DNA from 3 places in the Kitasatospora sp. NPDC058184 genome. Region 3 is predicted to be linked to each of the others. Evidence: riboswitches for the same ligand, from Rfam matches in the RefSeq annotation. Region 3 holds a riboswitch; each other region holds the start of a gene.
The links. A riboswitch is a leader RNA that binds a small molecule or an ion and turns the genes downstream of it on or off. The one in region 3 is predicted to bind cobalamin.

Region 1 (4,203 bases), on a different contig from region 3:
CTTCCCGGCGGTGTACGGCTTGTCCTGCCCGCTGTCGTACAGGAAGACGGAGGGGCGGCGCTCGGGCTGCGGGACGGCGGCGATCCGCGCCTTGAAGTCCGCGATCAGCTGGTCGGAGCGGTCCTTGACGTCGAAGATCTCGCCGAGGTTGGCCAGGTCGGTGTAGAGCGCCTCCAGCGGGTCCATCACGCCGCGCTCGGTGCCCTTGCCGCTGCGGCAGGACTCGCTGAGCACGTACGAGTCGACGCCGAGCGCCTTGAAGGCCTGCGGGGTGACGCCGCTGCCCTCGTCGAAGCCGTAGTGCCAGCCGGCGAAGACCAGGTCGGCCTTGGCGTCCAGCGCGATCTCCTTGGTGAGGATCTTCTTGGAGAGCCAGGTGGTCTGCTGGTAGCCGTCCTTCCAGGCGACCTGGTCGATCTTCCCCTTGTCGTCGGGCATCACGTAGCCGGCCATCCGGTCGGCGAGGCCGAGCGAGAGCATCAGTTCGGTGATGTTGACGTCGTTGGTCACCACCCGGGCGGGCTTCTGCGCGAAGGTGAGCTTCTCCCCGCAGTTGTCCACCGTCACGGGGTAGTGGGCGGAGGCGGTGGCGGCCTCCTTCGGGGCGATCTCGGCGCCGCAGCCGACGAGTCCGAGGGCGAGCAGGGCGGTGGCGGCAACGGCCTTGGTGCGCACGGGAGTTCCTTGGGGGTCAGGGGAGGCGGTCGAAGAGCAGCTGGAGGGCGCCGGTCTCCGGGTGGCGCACCGGGGTGCCCCGGACGCCGAACACCTCGGCCAGCAGGGCGGGTCGGAGCACCTCGTCGGGCGGCCCGGAGGCGACGATCCGGCCGTCCCGCAGGACGTACAGCAGGTCGCAGTGGCCCGCCGCCAGGTTGAGGTCGTGCAGCGCGGTGAGCACCGTCGGACCGGCCTCGCGGGCGAGCGCCAGCACCTCCAACTGGTGCGCGATGTCGAGGTGGTTGGTGGGTTCGTCGAGCACCAGCAGGCGCGGTTCCTGGACCAGCGCGCGGGCGAACAGCACCCGCTGCTTCTCGCCCCCGGACAGGCTCAGGAAGCCCCGCTCGGCGAGGTGCCCGGCCCGGACCTTGCGCAGCGCCTCGGCGCAGCGCCGCTCGTCCCCGTCGACTTGGGCGCCGAAGCCGCGGCGGTGCGGCAGCCGGCCCATGGCGACCACCTCGGCGACGGTGAAGTCGAACTCGGCGGAGTGCTCCTGGGTCAGCGCGGCCACCCGGCGGGCGCTCTCGCGGGCGGTGAGGGCGTGCAGGTCGTCGCCGGCCAGCCGGACCACGCCGCCGGCCGGCTTCAGCACCCGGTAGACGCAGCGCAGCAGGGTCGACTTGCCGCTGCCGTTGGGGCCGATCAGGCCGACCACCTGTCCGGCGGCGGCCGCCAGGCTCACCTCGTGGACCAGCCGGGTGCCGGCCAGCTCCACCGAGACGCCGTCGACGGCGAGGTCCTGGGCGTGCACCGGGGTCGGGTCGGTCGTCGCGGTCACCGGGCACCTCCGAAGGCCTGGCCGCGGCGGCGCATCATCACCAGGAAGGCGGGCACGCCGAGCACCGCGGTGAACACCCCGACGGGCAGTTCGGCGGGCGCCAGCAGGGTGCGCGAGGCGATGTCCACCCAGACCAGCAGCAGCGCCCCGGCGAGCGGCGCGACCACCAGCACCCGGCGGTGCCCGGCGCCGACCAGCATCCGCGCCAGGTGCGGCATCAGCAGCCCGACGAAGCCGATCGCTCCGCTGACCGCGACCACGGTGCCGGTGACGGCGGCGGTCACCACGAACAGCTCGCGGCGCAGCCGGTCCGGGTCCACGCCGAGCGAGGCGGAGGTCTCGTCGCCCATCGCGAGCGCGTCCAGCCGCCCGGCGGTGCAGGCCAGGTAGGCGAGCCCGGCCAGCACGGTGACGGCGGCGATCGGCACCTTGCCCCAGGTGGCGCCGCCGAGGCTGCCGAGCAGCCACATCATGACGTCCCGGGCGGCCTCGCCGCGGTCGGCGGCGAAGACCATCAGGGTGGTGGCGGCGGAGAAGCCGTAGGACAGCGCGGTGCCGGTGAGCACCAGCCGCAGCGGGGTGAGCCCGTACGCGGTGCGGGCCGCGACGTAGACCAGGGTCATGGCGGCCAGCGCGGAGCCGAAGGCGGAGGCGGAGATCGCCCACACCCCGAGCGAGGCGAAGGCGCCGAACAGCATCACGGCGTTGGCGCCGACGGCCGCGCCGGAGGAGATGCCGAGCACGAAGGGGTCCGCCAGCGCGTTGCGCACCAGGGCCTGGACGGCGACCCCGCAGGCGGCCAGCCCGGCGCCGACCACGGCGGCCAGCACGGTGCGCGGCAGCCGGATCTCCCAGACGATCGCGTACGCGGCCGCCTCGTCCGCGTCCAGCCGGCCGCCCGTCAGCCCGGCGCCCAGGAGCCGCAGCACCCGGGGCAGGCCGAGCCCGGAGGAGCCGAGGGCGACCCCGCAGACCAGGGAGAGCAGCAGGGCGGCGGCGAGTCCGGCGGCGAGCGGGACGACGGGTATTCGGCGAGCGGGCGGGCCGACTGCACGGTTGACGGGTGCGCGGTTCACGGGTGCGCCTTGCCTCGGGCCGGGAGCGCGCCGGGGCGGGCGCGGGCCGGGGGCGTGCCGGGGCGCCGTTCCCCTCGCAGTCCGCGGCGAGTTGTCGGGAGGTCGGCGGCCGAGGGCGATCGGGCTGGCGCGGCCGTACGGGCGGGTACGGGCCGTGCTCACCGTTGCGGGTCAGCGCCGGATTCGCACCGGACTTCCCCCTCGGACGCCCTGGCAGCATAACAGCCACTCAGGGCAGGCAACCCTTACCGAGCCGGGTCGGACGTGAACGCACGACCGCCCCCGTCCGGCGGTGCGGACGGGGGCGGTCGGGTGGCGACGCGTCAGGCTCAGGCCTGCTTGGTCTCCCAGAAGATTTTGTCGACCTGGGCGATCAGGTCGAGCAGGGCCTGGCCGGTGGCCGGGTCCGTGGACGCCTTGGCGGCCGAGGCGGCCTTCAGGGTGTCGTTGATCAGCTGGTGCAGCTGCGGGTACTTCTCGAAGTGCGGGGCCTTGAAGTAGTCGCTCCACAGCACCGAGATGTGGTGCTTGACGGCCTCGGCGCGCTGCTCCTTGATGATGACGGCGCGGGCGCGGAAGTGCGGGTCCTCGTTGGCCTGGTACTTCTCCTGGGTGGCCTTGACCGACTCGGCCTCCAGCTTGGCCTGCGCGGGGTCGTAGACGCCGCAGGGCAGGTCGCAGTGGGCGTGGACGGTGGCGCGCGGTGCAAACAGACGAGAGAACATGGGAGTCCTTCCTTAGATCGTCTTCCCGCGCCCGAGATTACCCTTCCGCCCTCCCGGTTTCGCGATCGGGCGGTGGGCCTAGGGCGAAAGACGGACCGGGAACCGGCGCAATCCGGACATCGGACGGACGGCGGTCCGTACGGCAGACTGGGGGCGCGAGCGGGGGCGGGAGGAGGAGTCGTGGCGCGGAGCACGCGAGCGGAGGGCGCCGGGGCGGGGGAGCGCGGCCCGGGCGGCGCGCTGCCGTTCGGGCTGGTCGACGTGGCGGGGCCGTCGATGGTCCCGACCCTGCGCGAGGGCGACCGGCTGCTGGTCCGCTACGGCGCGCCGATCCGGCCCGGCGCGGTGGTGGTCTTCCGGCACCCCTTCCAGCAGGACCTGCTGGTGGTGAAGCGGGCCGCCGAGCGCCGGGCCACGGGCTGGTGGCTGCTCTCCGACAACCGCCCGGTGGACAGCGACAGCCGCAGCTACGGCGCCGTCCCGGACGAGCTGGTGCTCGGCCGGGTGCTGCTGCGGCTGCGCCCGAGCCCGGTCTGGCTGGCGCCGGGGCGCCGGCTGGAGCGGCTGCTGCTCACCCCGCGGCTGGCCCGGGTGCCGGGCCTGGCCCGCCGGCTCGGCGCCTGGGTCGAGGAGGTCTAGCGGGCCGCTACGCCCGGGCCGCCGCCTCCGCCTCCAGGCGCTTGCGGGCCCGGTAGGCGGCCACGTTGGCGCGGGTCGCGCAGCGGTCCGAGCAGTAGCGGCGGGAGCGGTTGGTCGAGGTGTCCAGGTAGGCGTTGCGGCAGGGCGCGGCCTGGCAGATGCCGAGCCGGTCGGCGCCCAGCTCGGTGAGGTGGACGGCCAGGCCCATGCAGGCGACCGCGCTGAAGTGGGCGGTGGCGGTGGGGGAGTTGTCGGCCAGGTGCAGGTG
Region 2 (4,203 bases), on a different contig from region 3:
TCTGGTCCAGGTACGGCATGCGGGCCGCGGCCAGGTCGATCAGCGCGCGCTGCGGCAGCTCCCAGGCCGTCCGGTACAGCGAACGGACCCCGGCGGGCAGCCAGTTCAGGTCCTGGACGGAGCCGTTGGCGTCGCGCAGGGCGTCGCGGGTCTGCTGGTCCCAGACGCCGAGCTCCTTGAGCTCGCGCACCAGGTACGGGTTGACCTGGAGGAACTCGCCGGACAGCGTCTCGCGCTTGAACAGGTTGGACACCTGCGGCTCGATGCACTCGTACACGCCGGCGATGGACGCGATGGTCGCGGTCGGCGCGATGGCCAGCAGCAGCGAGTTTCGCAGGCCGGTCTCGGCGATCCGGGCGCGCAGCGCCGTCCAGCGGTCGGCCCACTGCGGGGCGGCCGTCGGGAAGTGGTCGATGTGCAGCTCGCCGCGGGCGGCGCGGGTCTCGCCGTACGCCTCGTGGCGGCCGAGCTGCTCGGCCAGGTCGGCGGAGCGCTCGTACGCGGTGAGCATGATGCGCTCGGCGATCAGCGTGGACAGGCGGGCGGCCTCGGCGGAGTCGAAGTCGATCCGCAGCTTGAAGAAGACGTCCTGGAGGCCCATCACGCCGAGGCCGACCGGCCGCCAGCGGGAGTTGGAGGTGCCGGCCTCGGTGGTCGGGTAGAAGTTGATGTCCACCACGCGGTCGAGGAACGTCACGGCCGTGCGGACGGTGGCGTCGAGGCGCTCCCAGTCCATGGCGCCGAGCAGGTCGTCGACCGTGGCACCGGGGGCCACGTGGGCGCCGAGGTTGACCGAGCCGAGGTTGCAGACGGCGGTCTCGGAGTCGTCCGTGACCTCCAGGATCTCCGTGCACAGGTTGGAGGAGTGCACGGTGCGGCCCGGCAGGGCGGTCTGGTTGGCGGCGCGGTTGGAGGCGTCCTTGAAGGTCATCCAGCCGTTGCCGGTCTGCGCCAGGGTGCGCATCATGCGGGCGTACAGGGTCTGCGCCGGGATGGTGCGGACGGCCTTGCCGGCCAGCTCGGCCTTGCGGTAGGCCTCGTCGAAGTCGGCGCCCCACAGGTCGACCAGCTCCGGCACGTCGGCCGGGGAGAACAGCGACCAGTCCTGGTTGGCGTTGACCCGGCGCATGAACTCGTCCGGGATCCAGTGCGCCAGGTTGAGGTTGTGGGTGCGGCGGGCCTCTTCGCCGGTGTTGTCGCGGAGCTCCAGGAACTCCTCGATGTCGGCGTGCCAGGTCTCCAGGTAGACGCAGGCCGCGCCCTTGCGGCGGCCGCCCTGGTTGACGGCGGCGACCGAGGAGTCGAGGGTGCGCAGGAACGGCACGATGCCGTTGGACTTGCCGTTGGTGCCGCGGATCAGGCTGCCGCGCGAGCGGATGCGCGAGTAGGACAGGCCGATGCCGCCGGCGTGCTTGGACAGGCGGGCGATCTGCGCGTAGCGGTTGTAGATCGAGTCCAGGTTGTCCAGCGGCGAGTCGAGCAGGTAGCAGCTCGACATCTGCGGGTGCCGGGTGCCGGAGTTGAAGAGCGTCGGCGAGGAGGTCAGGTACTCCAGGCGGCTCATCAGGCCGTACAGCTCGGCCACCTCGCGCACCGACTGCTCGGAGTCGCCGACCGCCAGGCCGCAGGCGACGCGGAGCAGGAAGTGCTGCGGGGTCTCGATCACCTTGCGGGTGATCGGGTGGCGCAGCAGGTAGCGGGACTGCACGGTGCGCAGGCCGAAGTACTCGAAGCGGTCGTCGCCGGCGGTGTCGATCAGCGCGTCCAGGGCGGCGGCGTGCTTGGCGACGAAGTCCGCGGTGGTGTCGCCGATCAGGCCCTCGGTGTGGCCGACGGCGATCGAGGCGGAGAAGGACACCGAGCCCTGGCTGTTCGCCTCGTCGACGATCTCCAGCGCGAGCAGGCGGGCGGCCAGCTTCGAGTACTGGGGGTCCTCGGCGATCATCGACGCGGCGGCGTCCACGGCCAGCCCGCGCAGCTCGGCGAAGTCCGAGCCGGCGTGGCGGCCGCGCAGCGCGGCGGCGGCGACATGGCCGGGGTCGACCTCGGTGAGGTCGGTGCTGCGGTCGGTGAGCAGCCGCAGCAGCGCGCCCCCGGGGTCGGAGACCGTCGGGTCGGTGAAGGCGGTACCGGAGCCCTGGGCGGGCAGGGTGGCTGAGGCAGCGGTGGTCAAGGCGCTCTCTCCTGGCGGCGATCGGCGGCGGTGCTCGGGGGGCCACCGGGCCGATCTGGGCAGGGGAGCACGGCGCGAACGCAAAAAAGCGTCGCGCGAGGTGACTCCCCGGCCCGCCCGCGAGGCCCGGAGGGGTACTGCTGGTGCCGGCGCGGCCTCTGCGGGAGGGCCGTGGCGCACGCCGTCGGCAGGTACTCGGACTCGCGGGGTGCGGCTGCTGGAGCCGCCCGCTCACCGCTGCGGGGCAGTCCCGGATTCGCACCGGGTTCCCCTGCATCGACAGCAGAAGCGAGCATACATGTTGTGCCGCCGGACTGCGGCGGCACCATATGTTGTGCCTGTCGTGTCGCGGATGTGCGTGGGCCGGGCGGCCGGTCAGTGCTTCAGATAGACCTTGTACGTGCTCGAATCGCCGGTCGGCGAGGTGAATTGGGCGACCAGCCGGTAGTGTCCGGCGGCGCCCAGGGCCTCGCCCAGGGCCCGGTCGGTGGCCCTCGGCGCGGTGCTGTCGAGGACGACCATGGTGAACCAGCCGTCCCGGATCGCGGCGACGCTGCCGTCGTCGCCGTGGTGCTCGACCCCGGCCCCGTCGCGGTAGTCGGTGCCGGCGCGCGCGGAGACCCACTGCTCGGGCTTGGAGACGCCGCCGAGGTAGTACTCGGCGAGTCCGTCGACCTCGGTGAGGTAGCGGCCCTGGGGCTCCGTGTGGACCCGCAGGACGGCCAGCAGGCGGCCGGAGTCGGGGCCGTTCTGGTAGCGCAGCGCGGACTGCTCCAGGCCGAGGGCGAGCAGGGCGACCCAGACCAGGATGCCGAGCTGGGGGTGGCGGAAGTGGGCGCCGACCAGCCGGGTCAGGCCGACCCCGGCGAGCGGGGCGGCCAGCAGCATGCCGTAGCCGAGGTGGCGGAACAGCGCGCCGGAGGTGCCGGTCCACAGGTGGGCGGCGGGGACCAGCAGGGCGGTGGCGGTCAGGACGGCCCCGAGCAGGGCGCGCCGGCCCCGGGTGGTGGGGAGGGGCTCCTTCTCCGGCGCGTCGTGCTCGGGCATCTGTTCGCGGCGCGCGTAGGCGATGGTGCCGGCCACCGCGAGGACGGTGAACAGGCCGGCCCACTGGAGCGTGCCGAGCAGGACCGAGCCGGCCGAGCCGGGGGCGTTGCCGCGCGAGGGCGACCACCCGGCGACCTTGCCGAGGGTGCCGTACGGGAGCAGTAGGACGAGGGTGCCGAGGGCCGTCAGCAGTGAGCGCAGGGCGGCCGGGCCCACCCGGTGGTACGGCCGGGCGCAGGCGAAGGCGAGGGCCACCAGGGCGGGGACGGCGAAGGCCGCGGAGTAGGCCGTGGCGCAGGCCAGCGCCGTGGGCGGGGCGGCGAGCAGGGCCAGGGCCGGATGGCGGCCTGCGGTGAACACCGTGGTCCAGGCCGAGAGGGCGACCAGCAGGACGGCGAGGGACTCGGGCGCGGCGTAGAAGCCGACCACGACGGTGGACTGGAGGACGGCGTACCCGGCGATGGCGCAGATGGCGACCCGCTCGTTGAACAGCCGCCGGGTCAGCGAGTACAGCAGGACCGTGGTGAGCAGTGCGAAGCCGAGGCTGAGCAGCCGGGTGCCCCAGATGCCGTTGGCGTCGGCGGCGGCGCCGGCCAGCGGCGGGTAGAGCCAGGGCGAGCCGTGCACCCGGTCGACCAGGTCGGTGGTGACCGGGGTGCCGTGCAGCAGGTGGGCCAGCTGCTGGCGGCCGGCGACCATGGCGGCGGCCTCGTCGGGGTGCGCGGCGGCCAGCAGGCGCAGCGAGAGGGCGGCCTGGACGGTGAGGACGGCGCCCAGCAGGCCGCGGGCGATCCACCGGCGCCGGGGGCTGGTGCCCGGGTCCCAGCCGATCGCGGGGACCTGCGGGATGGTGTACGGGGCCAGCTCGACGCCGTCGGGGTTGTCGACCGTTACGGCGGGGCGCGGACCGTCGGGGCTGTCCACCGCCACGGCGCCGGGCCCGTCCGGGTCCGGCTCGGCGGCCGGGTCGTGGGCGGAGCGGC
Region 3 (4,203 bases):
TACGGCCACACCCTGGGCCACGCGCTGGAACGCGCCACCGACTTCCGGCTGCGCCACGGCGAGGCGGTCGGCGTCGGCACGGTCTTCGCCGGCCGGCTGGCGGGCGCGCTCGGCCGGATCGGCCCCGAGCGGGTCGCCGAGCACCACGAGGTGGTCGCCCACTACGGGCTGCCGACCGCGCTGCCGCCCGAGGTCGGCACCGGGGCGCTGATCGCCCTCATGCGGCTGGACAAGAAGGCCGTCGACGGGCTCTCCTTCGTCCTGGACGGCCCGCGCGGCGCCGAACTCGTCAGCGACGTCCCCGAGTCGCTGGTCGCCCGCACGCTGGACGCCATGCCGCGCGCCGCCGCCGGGGAGGCCTGAGATGTCCCTTCACCCCGACCTGCCGACCCCCGACCTGCCGACCCCCGACGCACCGGCCTCCGACGCACCCGACGCACCGGCCCCCGACGCGCCGGCCGCCCGTCCGCCGATCTCCGGCCGCACCCGGCTGTTCGCGGTGCTCGGCGACCCGGTCGCACAGGCCAAGGCGCCCGCCCTGCTCAACCCGCTGTTCGCGGCGAGCGGCGTGGACGCCGTGCTCGTCCCCGTGCACGCCCCGGCGGACCGGCTGGACGAGGTCGTCCGCGGGCTGAAGGCCGTCGCCAACCTGGACGGGCTGCTGGTCACCGTCCCGCACAAGCTGGCGATGTGCGGGCACGCCGACGAACTCAGCGACGCCGCCGCCCTGTTGGGCAGCACCAACGCGCTGCGCCGCGAGCCGGACGGCCGCTGGTACGGCGACAACTTCGACGGCGCCGGGTTCGTCCGGGGCCTGGCCGCCGCCGGGTACCACCCGGCCGGGCTGCGGGTGGCACTGGCCGGCGCCGGAGGCGCGGGGCTCGCCATCGCCGCCGCCCTGCTCGCCGAAGGGGCCGCCGCACTCACCGTGACCGATCCCGACCGGGGCCGGGTGGACGCCCTGCTGGAGCGGCTCGGCACCCGCTGGCCCGGCCGCGTGGCCGCCGCCCCGCGCCCGCCCGCCGACGTCGACCTCGCGGTCAACGCCACCCCGCTGGGCCTGGACCCGGCCGACCCGCTCCCCTTCGACCCGGCACCGCTGGCGCCCGGCGCGCTGGTCGCCGACATCATCATGACGCCCGCCGAGACCCCGCTGCTGCGCACCGCCGCCGCCCTCGGCCTCGCCACCCACCCCGGCATCCACATGCTCGCCGAGCAGCTGCCGCTCTACCGCTCCTTCTTCCGCCTTCCGGGGTGATCCCCCGTCCCTCCGGAGCCGGCCGACCCCCGTGGCCGCTCCCTCCCCCGTCCCCGGGAACGATCCAAACGATCATCCCACCGGCCGGTCGCCACCGACCTGACCACGCCTGATACCGTGCCATCGCCGTGGTGTTCGGGAAACCGGTCTGAGTCCGGTGCGGCCCTCGCCACTGTTGCCGCGGAGTTCCGCGGCCCTCGCTGACCGGCTTTCGCCAGCGGTCAGGGCCACTGGGCGGGCTGGGAGAGCCGCTCGGGAAGGTCGGTCGCGGCGTGTTGATGCGGAAGCCAGGAGACCGGCCACGGCGCGACATGTTCCACGAGGGTTTTGGAGAACACGTGCCCAGCGGTCAGCCGTACCCGCATCCGGTCCGATCCATACGTTCCACGCGCTCCGCGCGCTCCATGCGTCCCGTACGTCCCACAGGTCCGACACGCGTCGGCCGGGCCGTCGCGGCCCTGCTGTTCGTCGGCGTGCTCGGAGGTTGCGCGGGCGCCCCCGCGCCCGTCGCGTCCGGCGGGGCGACCGGGAGTGCCGCGCCGGTCAGCGTGGACAACTGCGGGACCACCGTGACGGTCGGCGCGCCGCCCGAGCGGCTGGTGACGCTCAACCAGGGTGCCACCGAGGTGGCCCTGGCCCTCGGGCTGCAGTCCCGCATGGCCGGTACCGCCTACCTCGACGACTCCGTCCCGGAGAAGTGGAAGGCCGCCTACGACTCCGTCCCGGTGCTCTCCAAGAAGTACCCGACGAAGGAGAACCTCCTCGCGGCCCGTCCCGACTTCCTGTACGCCTCCTACTCCAGCGCGTTCACCGACAAGGTCGCGGGCACCCGGGAGGAGCTGCGCGGCCAGGGCGTCCCGTCGTACCTGTCCCCGTTCGGCTGCTCGGACAAGAGCCAGGTGCCGCCGACGACCTGGCAGGCGGCGTGGGGCGAGCTGAACGACGTCGCCAAGGTCTTCGGCGTCCCGGAGCGGGCCGCCGCGATCCAGCGGCAGCAGGAGCAGCAGCTGGCGCAGTTCACGGCGACGGCCGCGGGCAAGGGCCTGAAGGTCCTGTGGTTCGACTCGGACACCAAGACGCCGTTCGTCGGCGCCGGCCAGGGCGGGCCCCAACTCGTGCTCGACGCCGTGGGCGCCCGCAACGTCTTCGGGGACCTGCCCGGCAGTTGGCAGAACGTGAGCTGGGAGAAGGTCGTCGCGGCGGACCCGGACGCCATCGTGGTCGCGGACGCCGACTGGGACACCGCCCAGTCCAAGATCGACTACCTGGAGAACGACCCGGTCCTGAGCAAGCTCACCGCCGTACAGCGCAAGGCCTTCGTGACGGTGCCGTTCTCCGAGTCGACGCCCGGCGTGCTGCTCGCCGACGGTGCCGCCCGGGTGTCCGACGGGCTGGGCCGACTGCACCCGGCTTCATGACCGCCGCGCCCCACCCCGTCGTGCGGCCCGCTGGTCCGGGCCGCGCGACGGCGGCCCTGGCCGTCGCCGCGGCCCTGCTCCTGAGCACCGTGCTCCTCGGCCTGGCCGTGGGCTCGCAGCACGAGTCGGTCGGGACGGTGATCGAGGTCGTGGCGCGCCGTCTCCGGCTGGGCGACCCGCACGTGACGCTGCTGGACGACCAGATCGTCTGGCAGCTGCGGCTGCCCCGGGTGCTGGGAGCGGCCGCCACCGGCGCCGGCCTCGCGGTCTGCGGCGCGGTGCTGCAGACGCTGACCGGGAACGACCTGGCCGATCCCTTCCTACTCGGGATCTCGGACGGAGCCGCCGCCGGCGCGGTCACCGTGATCGTCCTCGGCGTCGGCGTGTCCGGCGCCGTGGGCACCGGCACGGTGGCGACGGCGGCCTTCGCCGGCGCCCTGCTCGCCGCCATCGTCGTCCTGGCCCTGGCCGGCGCCCGAACCCGGTCGCTGCCCACCACCCGGACCGTGCTCGCCGGCATCGCGGTGGGCCAGATGTGCGGGGCCTACACCTCGTTCGTCGTGATGGTCCTCGGGGACCGCGACGCGGCGCGCGGGGTCATGGAGTGGACGCTGGGTTCGGTCGCCGGCGTGCGGTGGCCCACCGCCGTCTTCCTGCTGGCGGTCGCGCTGGTCGGTGTCACGGTCCTGGCCTCCTCGGCCCGCGACCTGGACGCCTTCGCCTTCGGCGAGACCGCCGCCCGCTCCCTCGGCGTCCACGTCGAGCGCACCCGCTGGGTCCTCGTCGCCACCGCCGCGCTGGTGACCGCGTGCCTGGTCGCCAACACCGGCGTCATCGGGTTCCTCGGCCTAGTCGTCCCGCACGTGGTCCGTCTCGTCTGCGGCCCGCGCCACGCCCTCCTGCTGCCCGTGTCGGCGCTGGTCGGCGCGTCCCTCCTGGTGGGCAGCGACGTCGTGGCGCGCTCGGTCCTCCCCGACCGGGAGATCCCCGTCGGCGTCGTCACGGCCGGGCTCGGAGCGCCGTTCTTCGCCTGGCTGCTGTGGCGCCAGGGGCGGGCCGACGGGAGGGCGCAGTGACGACGACGCCTGTCGGGCTGCGCGCGGAGGGACTCGGTGTCCGCATCGGCGGAGCCACCCTGCTGGACGCGGTCTCGATCGCCTTCCGCCCCGGCCGGATCACGGGCCTGCTCGGGCCCAACGGCGCCGGGAAGACCACCCTGCTGCGCGCGGTCGCCGGACTGACCCGGCCGAGCGCGGGCCGGGTCCTCCTGGACGGCGAGGACCTCCACGCCCTCACGGCCCGCCGGCGGGCACGACGGGTGGCCTTCATGGAACAGCAGGCGGACACCCGGCTGTCGCTGACGGTTCGTCAGGTCATCGAGCTCGGCCGCACGCCGCACCGCGGCCGCTGGCCCGTGCCGACGGACTCCGCCGCCGACGCCCACGAGCGGTCCGTGGTCGCCGACGCCGTCGCCGCGGCCGACGTCGGCCACCTGCTCGACCGCTCCTGGCCGACGCTGTCGGGCGG

Region 1: another riboswitch for cobalamin. It lies ahead of ACFVXH_RS09870 (iron ABC transporter permease); the one in region 3 lies ahead of ACFVXH_RS18225 (ABC transporter substrate-binding protein).
Region 2: another riboswitch for cobalamin. It lies ahead of ACFVXH_RS09725 (ribonucleoside-diphosphate reductase subunit alpha); the one in region 3 lies ahead of ACFVXH_RS18225 (ABC transporter substrate-binding protein).

Annotation. Positions count from the first base shown of each region.
Region 1 covers NZ_JBHVVE010000004.1:279,856-284,058, forward strand. Annotated here, with positions in the region: gene ACFVXH_RS09860 (ABC transporter substrate-binding protein) at 1-675, opposite strand, end outside; gene ACFVXH_RS09865 (ABC transporter ATP-binding protein) at 692-1,495, opposite strand; gene ACFVXH_RS09870 (iron ABC transporter permease) at 1,492-2,571, opposite strand; cobalamin riboswitch at 2,694-2,819, opposite strand; gene sodN (superoxide dismutase, Ni) at 2,901-3,296, opposite strand; gene sodX (nickel-type superoxide dismutase maturation protease) at 3,573-3,935, shown strand; gene ACFVXH_RS09885 (CGNR zinc finger domain-containing protein) at 3,943-4,203, opposite strand, start outside.
Region 2 covers NZ_JBHVVE010000004.1:246,187-250,389, forward strand. Annotated here, with positions in the region: gene ACFVXH_RS09725 (ribonucleoside-diphosphate reductase subunit alpha) at 1-2,149, opposite strand, end outside; cobalamin riboswitch at 2,342-2,476, opposite strand; gene ACFVXH_RS09730 (glycosyltransferase family 39 protein) at 2,549-4,203, opposite strand, start outside.
Region 3 covers NZ_JBHVVE010000008.1:286,571-290,773, reverse strand. Annotated here, with positions in the region: gene ACFVXH_RS18235 (3-dehydroquinate synthase) at 1-363, shown strand, start outside; gene ACFVXH_RS18230 (shikimate dehydrogenase family protein) at 365-1,258, shown strand; cobalamin riboswitch at 1,371-1,577, shown strand; gene ACFVXH_RS18225 (ABC transporter substrate-binding protein) at 1,663-2,676, shown strand; gene ACFVXH_RS18220 (FecCD family ABC transporter permease) at 2,673-3,752, shown strand; gene ACFVXH_RS18215 (ABC transporter ATP-binding protein) at 3,749-4,203, shown strand, end outside.